3 regions of the Mesorhizobium sp. M7D.F.Ca.US.005.01.1.1 genome follow, and region 2 is predicted to be linked to each of the others. Evidence: riboswitches for the same ligand, from Rfam matches in the RefSeq annotation. Region 2 holds a riboswitch; each other region holds the start of a gene.
What was found. Region 2 has a riboswitch for cobalamin ahead of bluB (5,6-dimethylbenzimidazole synthase). Riboswitches for the same ligand answer to the same signal wherever they lie in the genome.
Positions count from the first base shown of each region.

Region 1: it holds a riboswitch for cobalamin, as region 2 does, so the genes downstream of both, EJ076_RS23575 (CbtB domain-containing protein) here and bluB (5,6-dimethylbenzimidazole synthase) in region 2, are expected to answer to the same signal.
Region 3: it holds a riboswitch for cobalamin, as region 2 does, so the genes downstream of both, EJ076_RS23780 (DUF1636 family protein) here and bluB (5,6-dimethylbenzimidazole synthase) in region 2, are expected to answer to the same signal.

Region 1 is NZ_CP034453.1:4,857,359-4,862,490, forward strand. It holds gene cobO (cob(I)yrinic acid a,c-diamide adenosyltransferase) at 1-201, opposite strand, end outside; gene cobU (bifunctional adenosylcobinamide kinase/adenosylcobinamide-phosphate guanylyltransferase) at 203-718, opposite strand; gene EJ076_RS23570 (CbtA family protein) at 711-1,523, opposite strand; gene EJ076_RS23575 (CbtB domain-containing protein) at 1,539-1,718, opposite strand; cobalamin riboswitch at 1,754-1,951, opposite strand; gene EJ076_RS23580 (aromatic ring-hydroxylating dioxygenase subunit alpha) at 2,091-3,266, shown strand; gene EJ076_RS23585 (MFS transporter) at 3,274-4,473, opposite strand; gene EJ076_RS23590 (DUF1624 domain-containing protein) at 4,697-5,132, shown strand, end outside.
Region 2 is NZ_CP034453.1:3,121,024-3,126,155, reverse strand. It holds gene dxs (1-deoxy-D-xylulose-5-phosphate synthase) at 1-691, opposite strand, end outside; gene EJ076_RS14900 (pirin family protein) at 793-1,713, opposite strand; gene EJ076_RS14895 (DUF2277 domain-containing protein) at 1,756-2,022, opposite strand; gene EJ076_RS14890 (exodeoxyribonuclease VII small subunit) at 2,121-2,372, opposite strand; gene EJ076_RS14885 (histone deacetylase family protein) at 2,376-3,302, opposite strand; cobalamin riboswitch at 3,424-3,604, shown strand; partial or broken gene bluB (5,6-dimethylbenzimidazole synthase) at 3,607-4,281, shown strand; gene EJ076_RS14875 (hypothetical protein) at 4,386-5,132, opposite strand, start outside.
Region 3 is NZ_CP034453.1:4,901,038-4,906,169, reverse strand. It holds gene cobN (cobaltochelatase subunit CobN) at 1-1,460, opposite strand, end outside; gene cobW (cobalamin biosynthesis protein CobW) at 1,479-2,531, opposite strand; gene EJ076_RS23780 (DUF1636 family protein) at 2,534-2,962, opposite strand; cobalamin riboswitch at 3,001-3,206, opposite strand; gene EJ076_RS23775 (winged helix-turn-helix domain-containing protein) at 3,237-4,436, opposite strand; gene EJ076_RS23770 (NADH-quinone oxidoreductase subunit A) at 4,768-5,132, shown strand, end outside; gene EJ076_RS23765 (NADH-quinone oxidoreductase subunit B) at 5,124-5,132, shown strand, end outside.

The sequences.
Region 1 (5,132 bases), 1.7 Mb from region 2:
GACTCCGACGCGCTTGCCGTAGCCGAGCATCCGCAGCGCGAGACCGAAGGCGGCTGTCGTCTTGCCTTTGCCCGGGCCGGTGTTGACGATGAGCAATCCCTTCTCGACCGTCTTGCTCGCCACTTCGGCATCCTGCACCGCCTTGCGCTTGGCCATCTTGGCGCGGTGGCGTTCTTCGTCCTTATCGTCGATGTCGGTCATATCATTTCACCTTGAGCGGCAGCCCCGCCACCATCAGCAGCACCGTATCGGCGACAGCAGCGACCTGCTGGTTGAGCCGTCCGGCGGCGTCGCGGAAACGGCGTGCCAGTGCATTATCCGGCACGATACCCTGGCCGACTTCATTGGACACCACGAACCAGGGTCCGCGCGGCCGAGACAGCACATCCGCCAGCCGACGGCATTCAAGCTCGATATCGTGATCGGCCAGCATATGATTGGTCAGCCACAGCGTCAGGCAGTCGACAAGCACAGGCTGGTTGTCAGGCAAGGCCCCGAGCGCGCCGGCGAGATCGAGCGGTGCGTCGATGGTCGTCCAGCCTTCGTCGCGCCGCGACCGGTGCAACGCGATGCGCTCATGCATCTCGTCGTCATAGGCTTGCGCCGTGGCGATATAGGTCCATGGCGGCAGCAAACCCGTCGCCAAGGTCTCGGCGTGCGCGCTCTTGCCGGAGCGCGCACCGCCGATGAGGAAGGTCAGGGCCTTGCTGTCAGGCAAAGCTGTCGCGCAGGCTGGTCGCCGTGCCGGTGAAGCGGCCGCGCACCACGCCGACGACCGCGCCGAGCACCAGCCAGAACACCAGATTGGTCACCGTCACCGCCACCACGAACTGGTGATGCAAGCCTTCCGGAATCGCCGTCTCGAAACTGTCGGGCTGCGGCGCGCCGACAATATGCGGTGCGACGATCAACGCTACGGCCAGGATCGCCAGCGGCAGCGACTTGCGGAACGCGATCAGGCCAAGGCCGATGGCGGTCGCCACCACGGTTGCCGTCCACCAGATCTGGCGCTGGGTGAGGTCGGCAGCCGGCATGGCCGGCAGTTCCGGCGGCAGGCCGAGGCCAGGCGCCAGCGTAAACACGGCAAAGCCGGCCAGGCCCCAGAACACGCCCTGGCGCCAATTGCCGATGCCGCCGGCGAATTCCGAAACCGCGACCAGGATCAAGGCGAAGCCGATGCCGGTGACGATATTGGCAAGCACGCTGAAGGCAAAACGCTCGAAACCGTCTGCCGGCGCCCAGCCTTCGTCTTCCGCCGGAGCCGCCGCTTCCGCCGGTGCCGGCGTGGCAGCGCTCATGGAGTTTGTTGCCGGCGCGGCCGAGTTCATCGCGTTGCCGCTGGCATCGGCAGGCACCGCTGGCGCGGCGGCATGGTCATGGCTGTGGCCGCCGCCGGCCTGTTCGTAGACTTCCGCCTTCAGGATCAGCGGCACGGTGGCATAGGCCTGCATGCAGGCGAGAGCGACGCCGGCCACGAGCCCTGCGATCGCCGCGATGAACACGACGTTGCGAAACAGGTTCATGATGTCAGATCCTCGTCAGTGGCAGGGAAACGCCATCGAATGGCGATAGTCGTGAGCCGCATTGTGGACCGCATCGATATGCGAGAAGCCGACAAAGCCCATCACGAAAATGCCGAGAAACGCAGCAAGAGCGAGCTGCATGAAGCGCGACTGCGAGGAGACGGAGGCGCCGAGGGAGACGGAAGCGGTAGTCATATCTTGTCCTTTCGCCCTCCACCCGAGGGCATCGAAGTCAGTTTCCTGTCGCCGGCAGGTCTCCTGGCTCGCGGATCAGCGCCCTTCCCCACCTTCCCGAAGAAAAAATCTTCAGTGGCATATGGAGAGGACTACCGCACACAGTTGCGGGGGCAGCCACGGCATTGGGCGAAACTCGCCCGCACCGCATTCCCTCTTGGCTCCAAAATGGAACCGACGACATTGGTGACTATAGGCAGAATCCTCGCCCCCGGCAAACCAAATTCCGCCGGCAACCATCGCGAATGCGTCGTACCAGCCGAGAGCTGCCGGTGCCGCAATTGACAATTTTCCTGGCCGGGTGTCGGCTGGCATCTCTAGAGGAAGCCAGCCATGCAGCCCATTGCCAGCGAGCGCGATCCCTACAATGGCCTGACCCGGGCCGAACCGACGCTGCCGTCATCAGCCTATTGGGATGCAGGCAGCTATCAAAAAGATCTCGACGCCATCTGGTATCGAAGCTGGCTGCTCGTCTGCCGCGAGGCCGACCTTGCGCAACCACTGGCTTTCCGCAGATTCCGCATCGGCACGCAAGACATCGTCGTGCTGCGGGACGAGACCGGCGAGCTGCGCGCCTTTCACAACACCTGCCGCCATCGCGGCTCGCAGCTTTGCCAGGAAAGCGAAGGCCGGCTGAAGGCGCGACTGATCACCTGCCCCTACCACGCCTGGTCCTATTCCCTGCGTGGCGACCTCGTGCGCGTGCCGTCGAAATCGCTGCCGCAAGGCTTCGACAAGGCCGACCACTCGCTCTATCGCGTCGCACTCTCGGTGTGGCGAGGTTTTGTTTTCGTCAATCTGCAGGAGGACGCGGCCGGTTCGGCGCAGGCATCCTTCGATCCGGCCTCCGGCGATCTCGGCAACTGGCCGCTGGAGACGCTGGTGAGCGGCCATGTGCTGCGCAAGGTGATGAACTGCAACTGGAAGATTTTTTGGGAAAACTTCAACGAGTGCCTGCATTGCCCGGGCGTCCACAAGGAGCTGTCGCGGCTGGTGCCAATCTATGGCCGCGGCCTGATGGGCCGTCACGACGATCCCGAATGGGTTCGCCATGCCGACAATGGCGCGCCGGAGTTTTCCGGCGGCCTGCGCGCCGGCGCCGAAACCTGGTCGCGCGACGGCCAGGCGCATGGGCCGGTCTTCTCGAGCTTGACACCGGCCGAGCGCACTGCGGGCCAGACATACGCCACCAGCCTGCCGTCGATGTTCGTCGTCGGCCATGTCGACTATGTCAGGTCAGTCCGGCTGGTGCCGCTCGGCCCCGAGCAGACCGAGCTTGTCGCGGAATGGCTGTTTTCGCCCGAAGCGCTCGCCACGACCGACATCGACAACATTGTCGCCTTCGGCACGCAGGTGCTGGAGGAGGATGCGACGATCTGCGAGGTCAACCAGAGAGGCCTGCACTCGATGCGCCACATGGCGGGCGTGCTGATGCCCGAGGAATACGACCTGCACCGTTTCCACAACTGGGTGCGCGAGCGGCATGCGGCACGCGAGGCAAGCGCCTAGCCGGCGACTAAAGCGATTTCGGCAGATAGCGCCACGTCACAAAGCCGCAAACCGCTGCCAGCAGGCCGAGCGTGACGAACACCGAGCCCAGGCCGAAAAAGGCCAGCACCACGGAATAGACCAGCGGCGGCGTCAGCTCGGAAAAGTCGAGATAGGTGCGATAGACCGCCGCCATCTGCGATCTTTCATAGGAGCGCACCGAGCGCATGAAGGCGGTCGAGCCGAGGGCGTCGAGCGCAATGGTGAAGAAGGCGCCGCAGAGCAGGAAGGCGCCGGTGAGCAGCGGCACGGTTTCGCCGACGAAGCCCGCCGCCAGCAGCGTGGCAGACATGGCGAAATAGGCAAATGTCATGGTCCTGCGGCCGCCGAAGCGCTTTCCTGCCTTGCCCCAGAAGATGGCCATGAACAGCAGCGCGTTGCCGGCCGAAACCAGCAGGCCGCCGGCCAGCTTGCCCTCGCCGGTGATCACCATGAACAGCGGCCCATAGACGAAGAACGTCGTCCAGAAACAGGAGCGGCCGAAAGCGATCAGCCACGCGAGCCGCAGCCTGGGCTGGGCGATGAAGCGGCCGATATTGGCCAGCGGATTGGCCGGGCGCGTCTTGCCCGGGCGGATCGACGGGTTGTCGCCGAGCCGGTAGGTCCAGAACAGCGCCAGCAACGCCATCGCGAACACCGCAACCGCACCATGCGCGGCATAGATGCCGAAGCGCGTGTAGAGGAAGATGCCGAGCGTCGGCCCGCCGGTCCAAGCCAACATCGACCACGCCATGCGCAGCGATTCGGCCTGCATGAAATCGGTCTTGCGGATGTGGTCCATGATGTAGAGGTTGAGCGTGATCGACAGCGCGCTTGCGCCCATCACGCGGCACAGCATGCCGGCCAGTTGCCCGGCAAGCGTGTCGGTGACGAAGAACAGCGAGCCGATGGCGAGCAGGCAGGCGCCGGCCGTGTAGACCCAGCGGCGGGCAAAGCGGCGGATTAGCATCGGCATGAACAATGTCACCGACAGGCCGAGCATCGCTACCACTGTGTAGAGGATCGAGACGATCTGCTCGTTGTGCAGGATCTCATAGGCCTGGATCGGGATGACGCTCGACACGGTGGCGCGAGCAAAGGATTCGACCGCGTAGAGCGAGGCGAAGGTGCGCGCGTCCGCGGCCTTGAGGGCCGGTAGCCAGATCGGATGGCGCACATGGGTGGACATTGCTTCCCCAAAGCAGAATCACCGGGCCAAATCTGCCGTGGCGATCCCTGCGCCAATAAGAGGAAACCGACGCGTATCCGGCGAAAAGCGAAGTCGGCCAAAGGCTTCCCGGCGCTGGCCTAATGCGGCGCCTGGTCCGGCGTCCTCGGCAAAGCTCCCGGTCTTCTTTTGTCCGGTGCAACCGTGATAGTCGTCTTGCAGGGCTGAATCAGAATGCGAGACCATGAGCATCCAAACGCCGACCGCACCCGTTCAGGATCGACCAAAGCGCATCGTCGCCATCGACATCGTGCGCGGCATCGCGCTGATCGCCATGGCGAGCTACCATTTCACCTGGGATCTGGAATTCTTCGGCTACACCGATCCCGGCCTGACCGCCTTCGGCTGGTGGAAGATCTACGCGCGCTGCATCGCCTCGACCTTCCTGTTCCTGGTTGGCGTCAGCCTGTACCTCGCCCATGGCCGACAAATCCGCTGGAACGGCTTCTGGAAGCGGTTCGCCATGGTCGCCGGAGCCGCGATCGCGATTTCGGTCGTCACCCGCATCGCCACGCCGGACGGCTTCATCTTCTTCGGCATATTGCACGAGATAGCGCTGGCAAGCCTGCTTGGCCTCGCCTTCTTGCGGCTGCCGGCTTTATTGACGCTGGTCGTTGCCG
Region 2 (5,132 bases):
CGACCGCCCTTGTGATCGCACGATCCGCCCGCTTGCCGAGGTAGGACGTCAGTTTCTTGCCGAAATCGCGCAGGCCGATATAGGCCTTGCCCGAGGCCAGACGCGCCAGATAGGCACTCATCGCGCCGGTCGGCGGGGCGATCGACATATCGTTGTCATTGAGGATGACGATCAGCCGTGCATCGAGCGCGCCGGCATTGTTCATCGCCTCATAGGCCATGCCGGCAGACATGGCGCCGTCGCCGATGACGGCGATGACATTGTTGCGGCCGCCGGAGAGGTCACGAGCAGCGGCCATGCCGAGGCCGGCCGAGATCGATGTCGAGGAGTGGGCTGCGCCGAAGGGATCGTACTCGCTCTCGGCGCGGCGGGTGAAGCCGGACAGGCCGCCTTCCTGGCGCAGTGTGTGGATGCGGTCGCGGCGGCCGGTCAGGATTTTGTGCGGATAGGCCTGGTGGCCGACATCCCAGATCAGCCGGTCATCGGGGGTGTTGAAGACATAGTGCAGCGCCACCGTCAGCTCGACCACGCCAAGGCCGGCGCCAAGGTGGCCGCCGGTGCGGGAGACGGCGTCGATCAGCTCGGCGCGAAGCTCGGATGCCAATTGCGGCAGCTCGCTCTCGGCAAGCGTGCGCAGGTCGGCCGGAATGCGGACCTTGTCGAGAAGCGGCGTATGCGGCGTTGCGTTCACGGGTGCTCAGGCTTTCTGTTCATCGGCGGGATAGGCCGCCAGACGGTGAAAGTAAATGCGTGCCAGTGACGCGGACGATCAGGTCCCCTCACCGATTTTCCTCAGCTTTCCGGCAGCGGAATAAACTCCTCCTCATCTCCAGGAACGATATCGAAGCGGCCTGTCTTCCATTCCTGCTTGGCCTGTTCGATGCGCTCCTTCGACGATGAGACGAAATTCCACCAGATGTAACGCTGCGAGCCGAGAGAGGCGCCGCCAAACAGCATGAAATGCGCGCCGGTGTCCGACGACACGACGATCTCGTCGCCTGGCCGAAACACCAGCAGCCGTTCCGCCGGAAAGACGTCACCTGATATCGAGACCTCGCCTTCCAAGGTGTAGATGGCGCGCTCCTCGGCATCGGCCGGGATTTTCACGCTGGCGCCGGGCGCCAGACGCAGGTCGGCATAGAGCGTCTCGGAGTCGGCCCTGACCGGGGATCGCAACCCCTGGAAATCACCAATCACGACGCGCCCGCTGACGCCCTCGGCGTCGATCTCGGGCAGCTGTAGTGCTGCGGTGTTCTCGAACACCGGCGCCACTTCTTCCTTGCCGTCCGGCAGCGCCAGCCATGTCTGCAGGCCGGAGATCGACATCGGCGCGCCACGCAACTCTTCGGGCGTGCGCTCCGAATGGACGATGCCGCGGCCGGCGGTCATCAAATTCACGTCGCCCGGCTGGATGACCATTTCGGTGCCGAGTGAATCGCGATGCCTGATCTTGCCGTCGAACAGATAGGTGACCGTCGACAGGCCTATATGCGGATGCGGACGGACATCGAGCGCCTGGCCGGCGCGCAGGATCGCCGGGCCCATGCGGTCGAAGAAGATGAAAGGCCCGACCAGCCGCCTCTTGGCGGTCGGCAGAGCGCGGCGCACCTGGAAACCACCAATATCCTTGGCGTTGGGGATGACCATCAATTCGATCTGGTCGCTGGCGAAGGCATCGCCGGCCTGTGGGTCGTTTCCGGGGAAGAAGCTCACGAGATGATCTCCTTGTCAGCGGTCAAAGGCCGCCTGGGCGCATCAAGCAAAGCGGATCGCCGACTTTGCTCGTAATTTGGCCGCCACCTGTTCGCGATTGCGAGGATGCTGATGGGTTTCCAAGGAATCGAGCAATTCGCGCGCCGAGGCGGCGATGGCTTCGACGGCGTGGTCGAAAGCATGCTGGTTCTGCTTCGAGGGCCGCGTCGTTCCGCTCAATTTGCGGACAAATTGAAGTGCGGCGTCGAGGACTTCGTCGTTGGTTGCGGGCGGGTCAAAATTGAACAGGGTCTTGATGTTTCTGCACATCGCTTCCGTATCTCCTCTTGTCCTGGAGCGCTTTCAATCGGGACGAACTCTATCCTCAGTCATGATCGTGTCCAAAAGTCGGTGAGACGGCTGCGGCCTCAGTCCGCGTCAAGCGGCTCCGTTCCAACCGGCTTGCCGTCGCGCGACAGCCTGATCTTCTCGACCTTGTCTTCAGCTGCCTTCAGCAGCCGGTCGCAATGTGCCTTCAGCGCCTCGCCGCGCTCATAGATCCTGATCGACTGGTCGAGCGGCACGTCGCCACGCTCCAGATCATCGACGATCTTCTCCAGCGCGTCGAGTGCCTGTTCGAAGCTCATCGCCTTGACGTCTTCGTTGGTCTCACCAGCCATCATTCATCCTTTCATCAGTCGCCCGACATGGGCGGCGACCGAAAATGCCAATCCTTGCAGATCGTAGCCACCCTCGAGCAGGCTGACGAGCCGGTTGCCGCTGTGGCGCGCCGCACGCTGCATCAGCTGGCCGGTCGCCCAGTCGAAATCGTCCTCGGTCAGGTTGATCTCGGCCAGCGGATCGCGATGGTGTGCGTCGAACCCGGCCGAAATGATGATCAGGTCGGGCGCGAAATTATCGAGCGCCGGCAGCACGCGCGAAAGGAAGGCATCGCGAAAGACCTCGCTGCCAGTCTGCGGCGCCAGCGGCGCATTGACGATGTTGCCGGTGCCGGTTTCGCTTTTTGCTCCGGTGCCGGGATAAAGCGGCATCTGATGCGTCGAGCAATAGAGCACCGTTGGATCGTCCCAGAAAATATCCTGCGTGCCGTTGCCGTGATGCACGTCCCAGTCGACGACGGCAACGCGCTCTACACCGTGTTTCTTCTGCGCGTAACGTGCCGCGATCGCTGCGGTGTTGAACAGGCAGAAGCCCATCGCCGTGGTCTTTTCGGCATGGTGGCCGGGCGGCCGGGCGGCGACGAAGACATTGTCGGCGCGACCTGTGAAGACATCGTCGACGGCAGCGTTGGCGGCACCGATCGCGGTGATCGCCGCCTGCCAGCTCTTCGGGCTGGCAGTGGTGTCGGCGTCGATGCGCGCGATCCCTTCGTCGGGAATGGCGGCGCGGACGCGGGCGATAAAATCGGCGGGATGCGCATAGAGGATGGTGGCCTCGTCGCCTTCCGGCGCCTGGACGCGATCGAGCCCGACAAACGCCTCGTCATCGAGCACGCGCTCGATGGCGCGCAAGCGGTCCGGCCGCTCGGGATGGCCGGGCGGCGTGAGGTGCTCAAGGAAGATCGGATGGGTGTAGAGACGAGTGGTCATCGTCCTAATCTAGTGACCCGGATCGACAAAGGCCATGCGCGGGCGGCCGATGGCTGGGGAAAATCACGCCTGCGTCCATTCGTGTCGCTGCGGGCATTGGCGTCCTCAGCGCTTCGGCGTAAGGTCACCGCCACTGCCTGGTGCCCGCCGCAAGCGGGAGAATCGGGAACACGGTTGAACTCCGTGGCGTGCCCAACGCTGTAAGGGGGACCGCGCCGGTAAATGCCACTGTCGATGACGGGAAGGCACCGGACGCGGGTTGATCCCGAGCCAGAAGACCGGCCTGGCAGGCATCGTCATCCGCATGGTCAGGCGGACGACATTGATTGCAATCGCAAGGGGACAAGCGATGCCGGAACACATGACTGCTCCTGTCGGCGACGGATTTGACCAGAACGCGCGCGATGCGGTCTATCGCGCCATGTTCACACGGCGTGACGTGCGCAGCCATTTCCTGCCCACCGCGCTCGACGATGAGGTGCTGGCGCGGCTGCTGCTTGCGGCTCATCACGCGCCGTCGGTCGGCTTCATGCAGCCTTGGAACTTCATCGTCATTCGCGACGCCGGGCGGCGGGAAAAGGTGCGCGACCTGTTCCTGGCAGCACGCGAACAGGAACTGCCGGCGATCGACGAAGAGCGGCAGGCGCTCTACCGCAAGCTCAAGCTGGAAGGCATCTGCGAAAGCGCGCTCAACATCTGTATCACCTGCGACCGGCAGCGTTCGAAGGGTTCGCCGCTGGGACGCTGGCACAATCCGGAGATGGACCTCTACAGCACCGTCTGCGCGGTCCAGAATTTCTGGCTGGCGGCGCGCGCCGAAGGCGTCGGTGTCGGCTGGGTCAGCATCATCGAGGCGCAGGCGCTGAAAAGCCTGCTGTCGATTCCCGAGCATGTGACGCCGGTCGCCTATCTCTGCGTCGGCCGTGTTTCCGAGTTCGCGCCAAAGCCGGACCTCGAAACGCATGGCTGGGGACGGCGGCTGCCGCTGCCCGAGCTGATCATGAGCGAGATTTTTTGCGGCCAGGGTGAGGTGCCGCTGAAGTCAACCGTGGCGCGCCTCAACGCCGTCGATGCCGCTCCGGATCAGCGTGTCGCGCCGGCTGTACCCCAGCGCGAGCCGCCGAAGGAGGCCAGCGCCTTGTCCTTAAGCTCCCTGAACTTCGACGACGCCTCGGCCAGCCGGGCGTCCCAGGCCGGATCAGGCACCTGGCCCTCTATGGTCTTGAAATAGACCTGCATCAGGCAAGCGATGGCGAAAGGCTCGATGAACGCCGCCTTGAAGGCCCAAGCGAAGACGATGGCGAGCACGAAGGCCCAGCCTGCGAGTTGCCCAGGCATCAGGAAAAGAATGGCGCCGGCGGGCGCCAGCATCAGCAGGAAGATAACGAAGGACACGCCCCACATGATGACCGCCAGCCAGACGGCGTTCTTGACCATGACCTTGCCGTTCTGGGCATAGAGCACCACGCCTTGGCGCGCCGTCTCGAACGGCGAGGCTGAATTGATGCGGATGTTGTAGCCGAGGATGATCTCGTCGACATAGGTCAGCGACAGGCGGATCACCGTGTTGATGAAGGAGACCAGGCCGCTCAGGCCCGGAATCGGCAAGAAGGCGGCGATGCCGCCGAGCAGGCCGGTGATGGCGCGGATGGCGCCCTTGACCAGTTGGTCGACGACGAAAAGGATGTTGGCCTCGGCAAAACGCTGGGTCACGATGTCCTTGGCGTAGGCGATCTGGTCCTGGCCGCCGGGAATGTCACGGCCGTCGACCAGATGGACCATGACGGCGATGTGGCCGGCCTTGACGACATAGAGGATATATTCGCGGAT
Region 3 (5,132 bases), 1.8 Mb from region 2:
AACTCTGTCGAGAAGGCAATGTAGTTATCCAAGGTCAATCCAGTATCGCTGGCTTCCATCAAATCCAGCAACCCACGCGGCGTCTCCGGAATCCCTTCAACGCCATAGCCCTGTTCCCTCAGGTCGTGCAGCATGGCCAGCACGCTGGACGGCACGTCGAGGCCGACCGCATAGCCGGTGCGGCCAGGAGCGCTCGGATAATCCGGAATCAGGATGGCCAGCTTGCGCTCGGCGCGGGGCGTCTCCTGCAGACGGATGAAGGCCGCGACACGGTCCGCGACCTGCGCCACGCGATCCGGCTCCGGCCGGTTGGCGAAGGCGCGGTGGCCAAGCGCTGGATCGGTCTCACTCTCGCCCTTGAAGGAAATGGCGCCGGCGAGGATGCGGCCATCGAGCTCGGGCAGCACGACATGCATGGCGAGGTCGGCGGGCGCCAGGCCGCGCTGGTTGTTCTCCCAGATGTCGCGGCGGGTTGTGGCGACGATGACCTGGAAGACGGGCACGCCGGCGCGGTCGAACAAGGTTTCGACGCCGGGTTCGGCGCCGGACGCGAAAGCGGTCGCGGTGATGATGGCGGCGGGTTTGAGCGCGGCGAGTGCGGTTTCCACGAACGCCAGCGATGCCGGGTCCTTGAGGCTGGAGACGAAGATGGGGACCGGGGCGATGCCGCGCTGGCTGAGCGCTTCAAAGAGGGCGTCGATGGGCGCGACATCGGCGGCCAGCAGCATCGAGCGGTAGAACAGGATCGGCACGACCTTTCCCTCCCCCTCGAGGGGAGGGTGGCACGCAGGGCCGGGTGGGGTCGGTAGGACCGGGCGCGGTGTTTCTTTAGCTCGGCGTGCTTCGGAGAGGACCCCACCCCCGGCCTGCGGCCGGACCCTCCCCTCGAGGGGGAGGGGGACGACGCCGCGGTTGGGTTCGTAGTAGCCAACTTTTGGGACCGCGACCGGCTCGACAGTTTCTGCCTGCGCCCCCGCCAGCCGCGCCAACCGATGCACCAGCGCGCTCATATTCGCCGGGCCGCCCTCGCGGAAATAGTCGAGTAGGCCGTCCAACTCCTCGCGCGGCAGCGTCGAGGCTTCAATCAGCCTTAGGTCTTCGTCGCGGCATTCGCCGGGCAGCAGCGCCAGTTTTATGCCGCGCTCGCGGGCGGTCGAGGCAAGCTGATCGCAGCCGTAGCGCCACCAGTCGTAGCCGCCGAGGATGCGCACGAGGATGATTTTGGCGTGACGGGCGACGCTGTCGACCCAGAGGTCGACGGACATGGGGTGGCGCAGGTCACGAAGCGCCGCCAGCCGCATCGAGGGCAGGCGGTGAGCATCGGCTTTCCAGGCCGCCGCCAGTCCGGCAAGATCGCTGTCGGTGAAGGACAGGGCCACGACATCCGCCGGCGTCTGCCGCAGATCGACCGGCTCGGCGAGGTCGTCGAGCGAGGCGGATGTTGTGGTTAGGATGTGCATCGCAACCCGTGTCCGAAATCAGCCGGCGAGTATACGCTCGATCGCCGGGCGGTTCAGCCCCTTCAGGCCGATGACGACGAGGCGCGAACGGCGGTCGTCCGTGGCGGTCCAGGCGCGGTCATAGTAGTGGTTGACGCGCGGCCCGACCGCCTGCAGCAAGAGCCGCATCGGCTTGCCGCCGACCTCGACGAATCCCTTCACGCGCAGCACGTTCTCTTCCTCGGCGACGGTGGCGACGCGTTTTGCCAGTTCGTCCGGATTGGCGATCGAGGCAATGTCGACGATGAAGGTGTCGAAGTCGTCATGCTCATGGTCGAAGGCGCCGTCATGATGGGACTTGCGGTTCTCGATGTCGTCCTCGACGGCCAGACCGAGCCCGAGCAGCACGGAGGGATCGACCTTGCCATGCGACGTCGGCACGATCTTCACCGCGCGGGCGGAGTGTTCGTTGATGATGGCGTTGGCGCGGGCGGTGCCGGCGGCGTCCATCAGGTCGCTTTTCGACAGGATGATCAGGTCGGCGCAGGCGATCTGGTCCTCGAACACCTCTTCGACCGGATCGTCGTGATCGAGCGTTTCGTCCTCAGCGCGCTGCGCCTGCAGGGCGTCCATGTCGTTGGCGACGCGGCCTTCGGCCAATGCCGGCCCGTCGACCACGGCAATGACGCCATCGACGGTGACCCGGCTTTTCACGCTCGGCCACTGGAAAGCCTGGACCAGCGGCTTGGGCAGCGCCAGGCCCGAGGTCTCGATCAGAATGTGGTCGACCCTCGGCGTCAGCGCGAGGATCTGGTCGAGCGCCGGGACGAAATCGTCGGCCACGGTGCAGCAGATGCAGCCATTGGCCAGTTCGACAATGTTTTCCTCCGGGCATGTGTCGATGCCGCAGCCCTTCAGTATCTCGCCATCGATGCCGATGTCGCCGAATTCGTTGACGATGATGGCAATACGCTTGCCGCCGGCGTTTTCCAGGAGATGGCGGACCAGCGTCGTCTTGCCGGCGCCGAGGAAGCCGGTGACGACGGTGCAGGGAACACGGGAGAGGTTCGCAGACGAATCTGGAGCGGTCATGGTCAGTCCTTCAGCAGGTCGAGGGGAGGGATGCGGGCAACGAGGCCACGCTTCAGGCTATCGGGACGGCCGCGCCACGGAATCAGGCCGTCCTTCGAGGTGGCGAAGAGTTTGGCTCCGGTGACGAGGTCGGCGCCGCTGGTCGCGGTCAGGTCGCCGAAGACATAGCTCCAGCAACCGTCGCGCAGGATGGCGGCACTCAGGCGCCGCTTGCAATTGCCAAGGCATTCGACGCTGCGGATGCGAATGTTGTCGCCAGAGGCGGCGCGGCGCGTGTCGTCCGCCAGCGATTCGCCGGCGCGGGGATGAGCGTCGGAGCCGGTTTCGTCGCGGCAGGAGGCGCAGACGATGACGGTGACGCCGGCCAAGGCATCGTCATGGCCGGACGAAACATCCGCTGTGCCAGCCGAAAAACTGCTGTCGTGGTCCAAAAATCGGGCTCCTTGCCCGGAAACCCGCCGGGCGATCGGATTCTACAGTCGCAGACGGCAGGTCTCCTGGCTCGCGGGTCATCGCCTTGGTAGCCGCCTTCCCGGGACCATTCCCAGTGGCTTTCGGCCTTGGCTCTTCGCTTACAGTTGCGGGGACAGCCGCGGATTTGGGATTTTGCCCCGCACCGCATTCCCTCTTAGCCCTTGCCGTTGCGGGCAAGGGACCATCTGGAACCGGATTTAGGCTTTTGCGGGCGGCGGTGTCAACGCGAGCTTACGACACGGCGATGTCGGCCAGCGCCGGGCCCAAATCGCCGGCGGGCGTCACTTCGATGCGCTCGAGGCCCAGCCAACCCTGCATCTGCTTCAATTCCTCGAAGAGCTGAGCAGCGGTTTCAGGCGGCGCGCCGGGCTCGGCATAGGCTGCGTGGACCCGCAGCACACTTGCCGGACGATCGGCCTTGAGGTCGACGCGCGCGACGATCCTGTCGCCGAGCAGGAACGGCAGGACATAATAGCCGTATTGCCGCTTGTCGGCCGGCGTGTAGATCTCGATGCGGTAGTGGAAGTCGAACAGCCGCTCCGTGCGCGAACGCTCGAAGACGACGGGATCGAACGGCGCCAGCAGGGCGCGGGCCTCGATCTTTCGGGGCAGACGGGCGTCTTTATGAAGATAGGCTGGCTTGTCCCAACCTTCGACACGCACCGGCAGCAGCTCGCCTGTTTCGACCAGTTCCTCCAGCCGGCCCTTCATGTCGGCCGGCGACAGGCGGAAGTAGTCGCGCAGGTCGCCTGACGTCGCTATGCCATGGGCGCGGGCGGAAATGCGCAGCAATTCGCGGTGCGCGTCCTCGGCCGCCGGCACCGGTAGGTCGAGGATCGCCTGCGGCAGCACGCGTTCGGGCAGATCATAGAACCGCTCGAAACCGCGGCGGTGCGCCGTGGTGATGCGGCCGGCCCAGAACAGCCATTCGAAGGCATGCTTGGCATGGCTCCAGCCCCACCAGCCGCCCGAGCCTTTCTGGCCTTCGAGCGCGGAAGCGGCAATCGGGCCGCGATCGGCGACCTGGCGGTAGATCTCTTCGATATAGGCGGCGTGCTCGCGGCCCCATTTGGCAAGCCCCAGATACATTTCATCGCCGCGCTCGGCGCGCTGCATGCGCCAGCGCATCAGCGGATATGTCTCGACCGGCAGGAAGGAGGCCTCGTGCGCCCAGTATTCGAACACCGTGCGCTTGCGCGTCACGGCCGCGTTGTCGAGCAGCGAGAGCGGGTAGGGGCCAAGGCGTGAATAGAGCGGCATATAATGAGCGCGCACCACCGCGCTGACGGAATCGATCTGCAACAGGCCGGTGCGGGAGAGCGTGCGGGCAAGATGCCGGCGGTCGGGCGTACCGGCCGGACGGGGATCGAGGAACCCCTGGGCGGCAAGCGCGATGCGCCGGGCCATGGGGAGCGAGATCTTTTCCTTCATGCAGGCATCACTTTGAAGTGTTTTGGCCGAGGGTCGGATGGGTGATTCCAGCCCATGCTAGCAGGGTTTTGGCGGGAACCATGTCAGGAGAGAAAAGTGGAGTAAAAAACGAAGGAAATCAAACAGGAGCGGATCGGACCAGTTTCCCCGGATATGCCGTCCAGGTCAGTGTTTTGAACAAGGTTTGACTTGCTTCGCTGGAAGTGCTGCGCTAACCCTCGCCGCGTTGCAGCATAGGCCCTTAAAACGGTTCAGCGGTTAAACTGTCACGCTTCCGCATTAGGGTCCGGTGCTGTAATCAAAGTGGATTGGCGCCAACGGAAAGCCGAGCATGAACGCACTTCTAAGCTCATACCTGCCCATCGTCCTGTTCATAGGCGTGGCGCTGGTTGTCGGCCTGGCGCTGCTGGCCGCGCCCTTCCTGGTGGCTTACCGCAATCCCGATCCTGAAAAGCTTTCCGCCTACGAGTGCGGTTTCAACTCGTTCGACGACGCCCGCATGAAGTTCGACATCCGTTTCTACCTGGTGTCGATCCTGTTCATCATCTTCGACCTGGAAGTGGCCTTCCTGTTTCCGTGGGCGGTGTCGTTCTCGAAGATCGGCATGCTCGGTTTCTGGTCGATGATGGTGTTTCTGGCGGTGCTGACCATCGGCTTTGCCTATGAATGGAAAAAAGGAGCGCTGGAATGGGATTG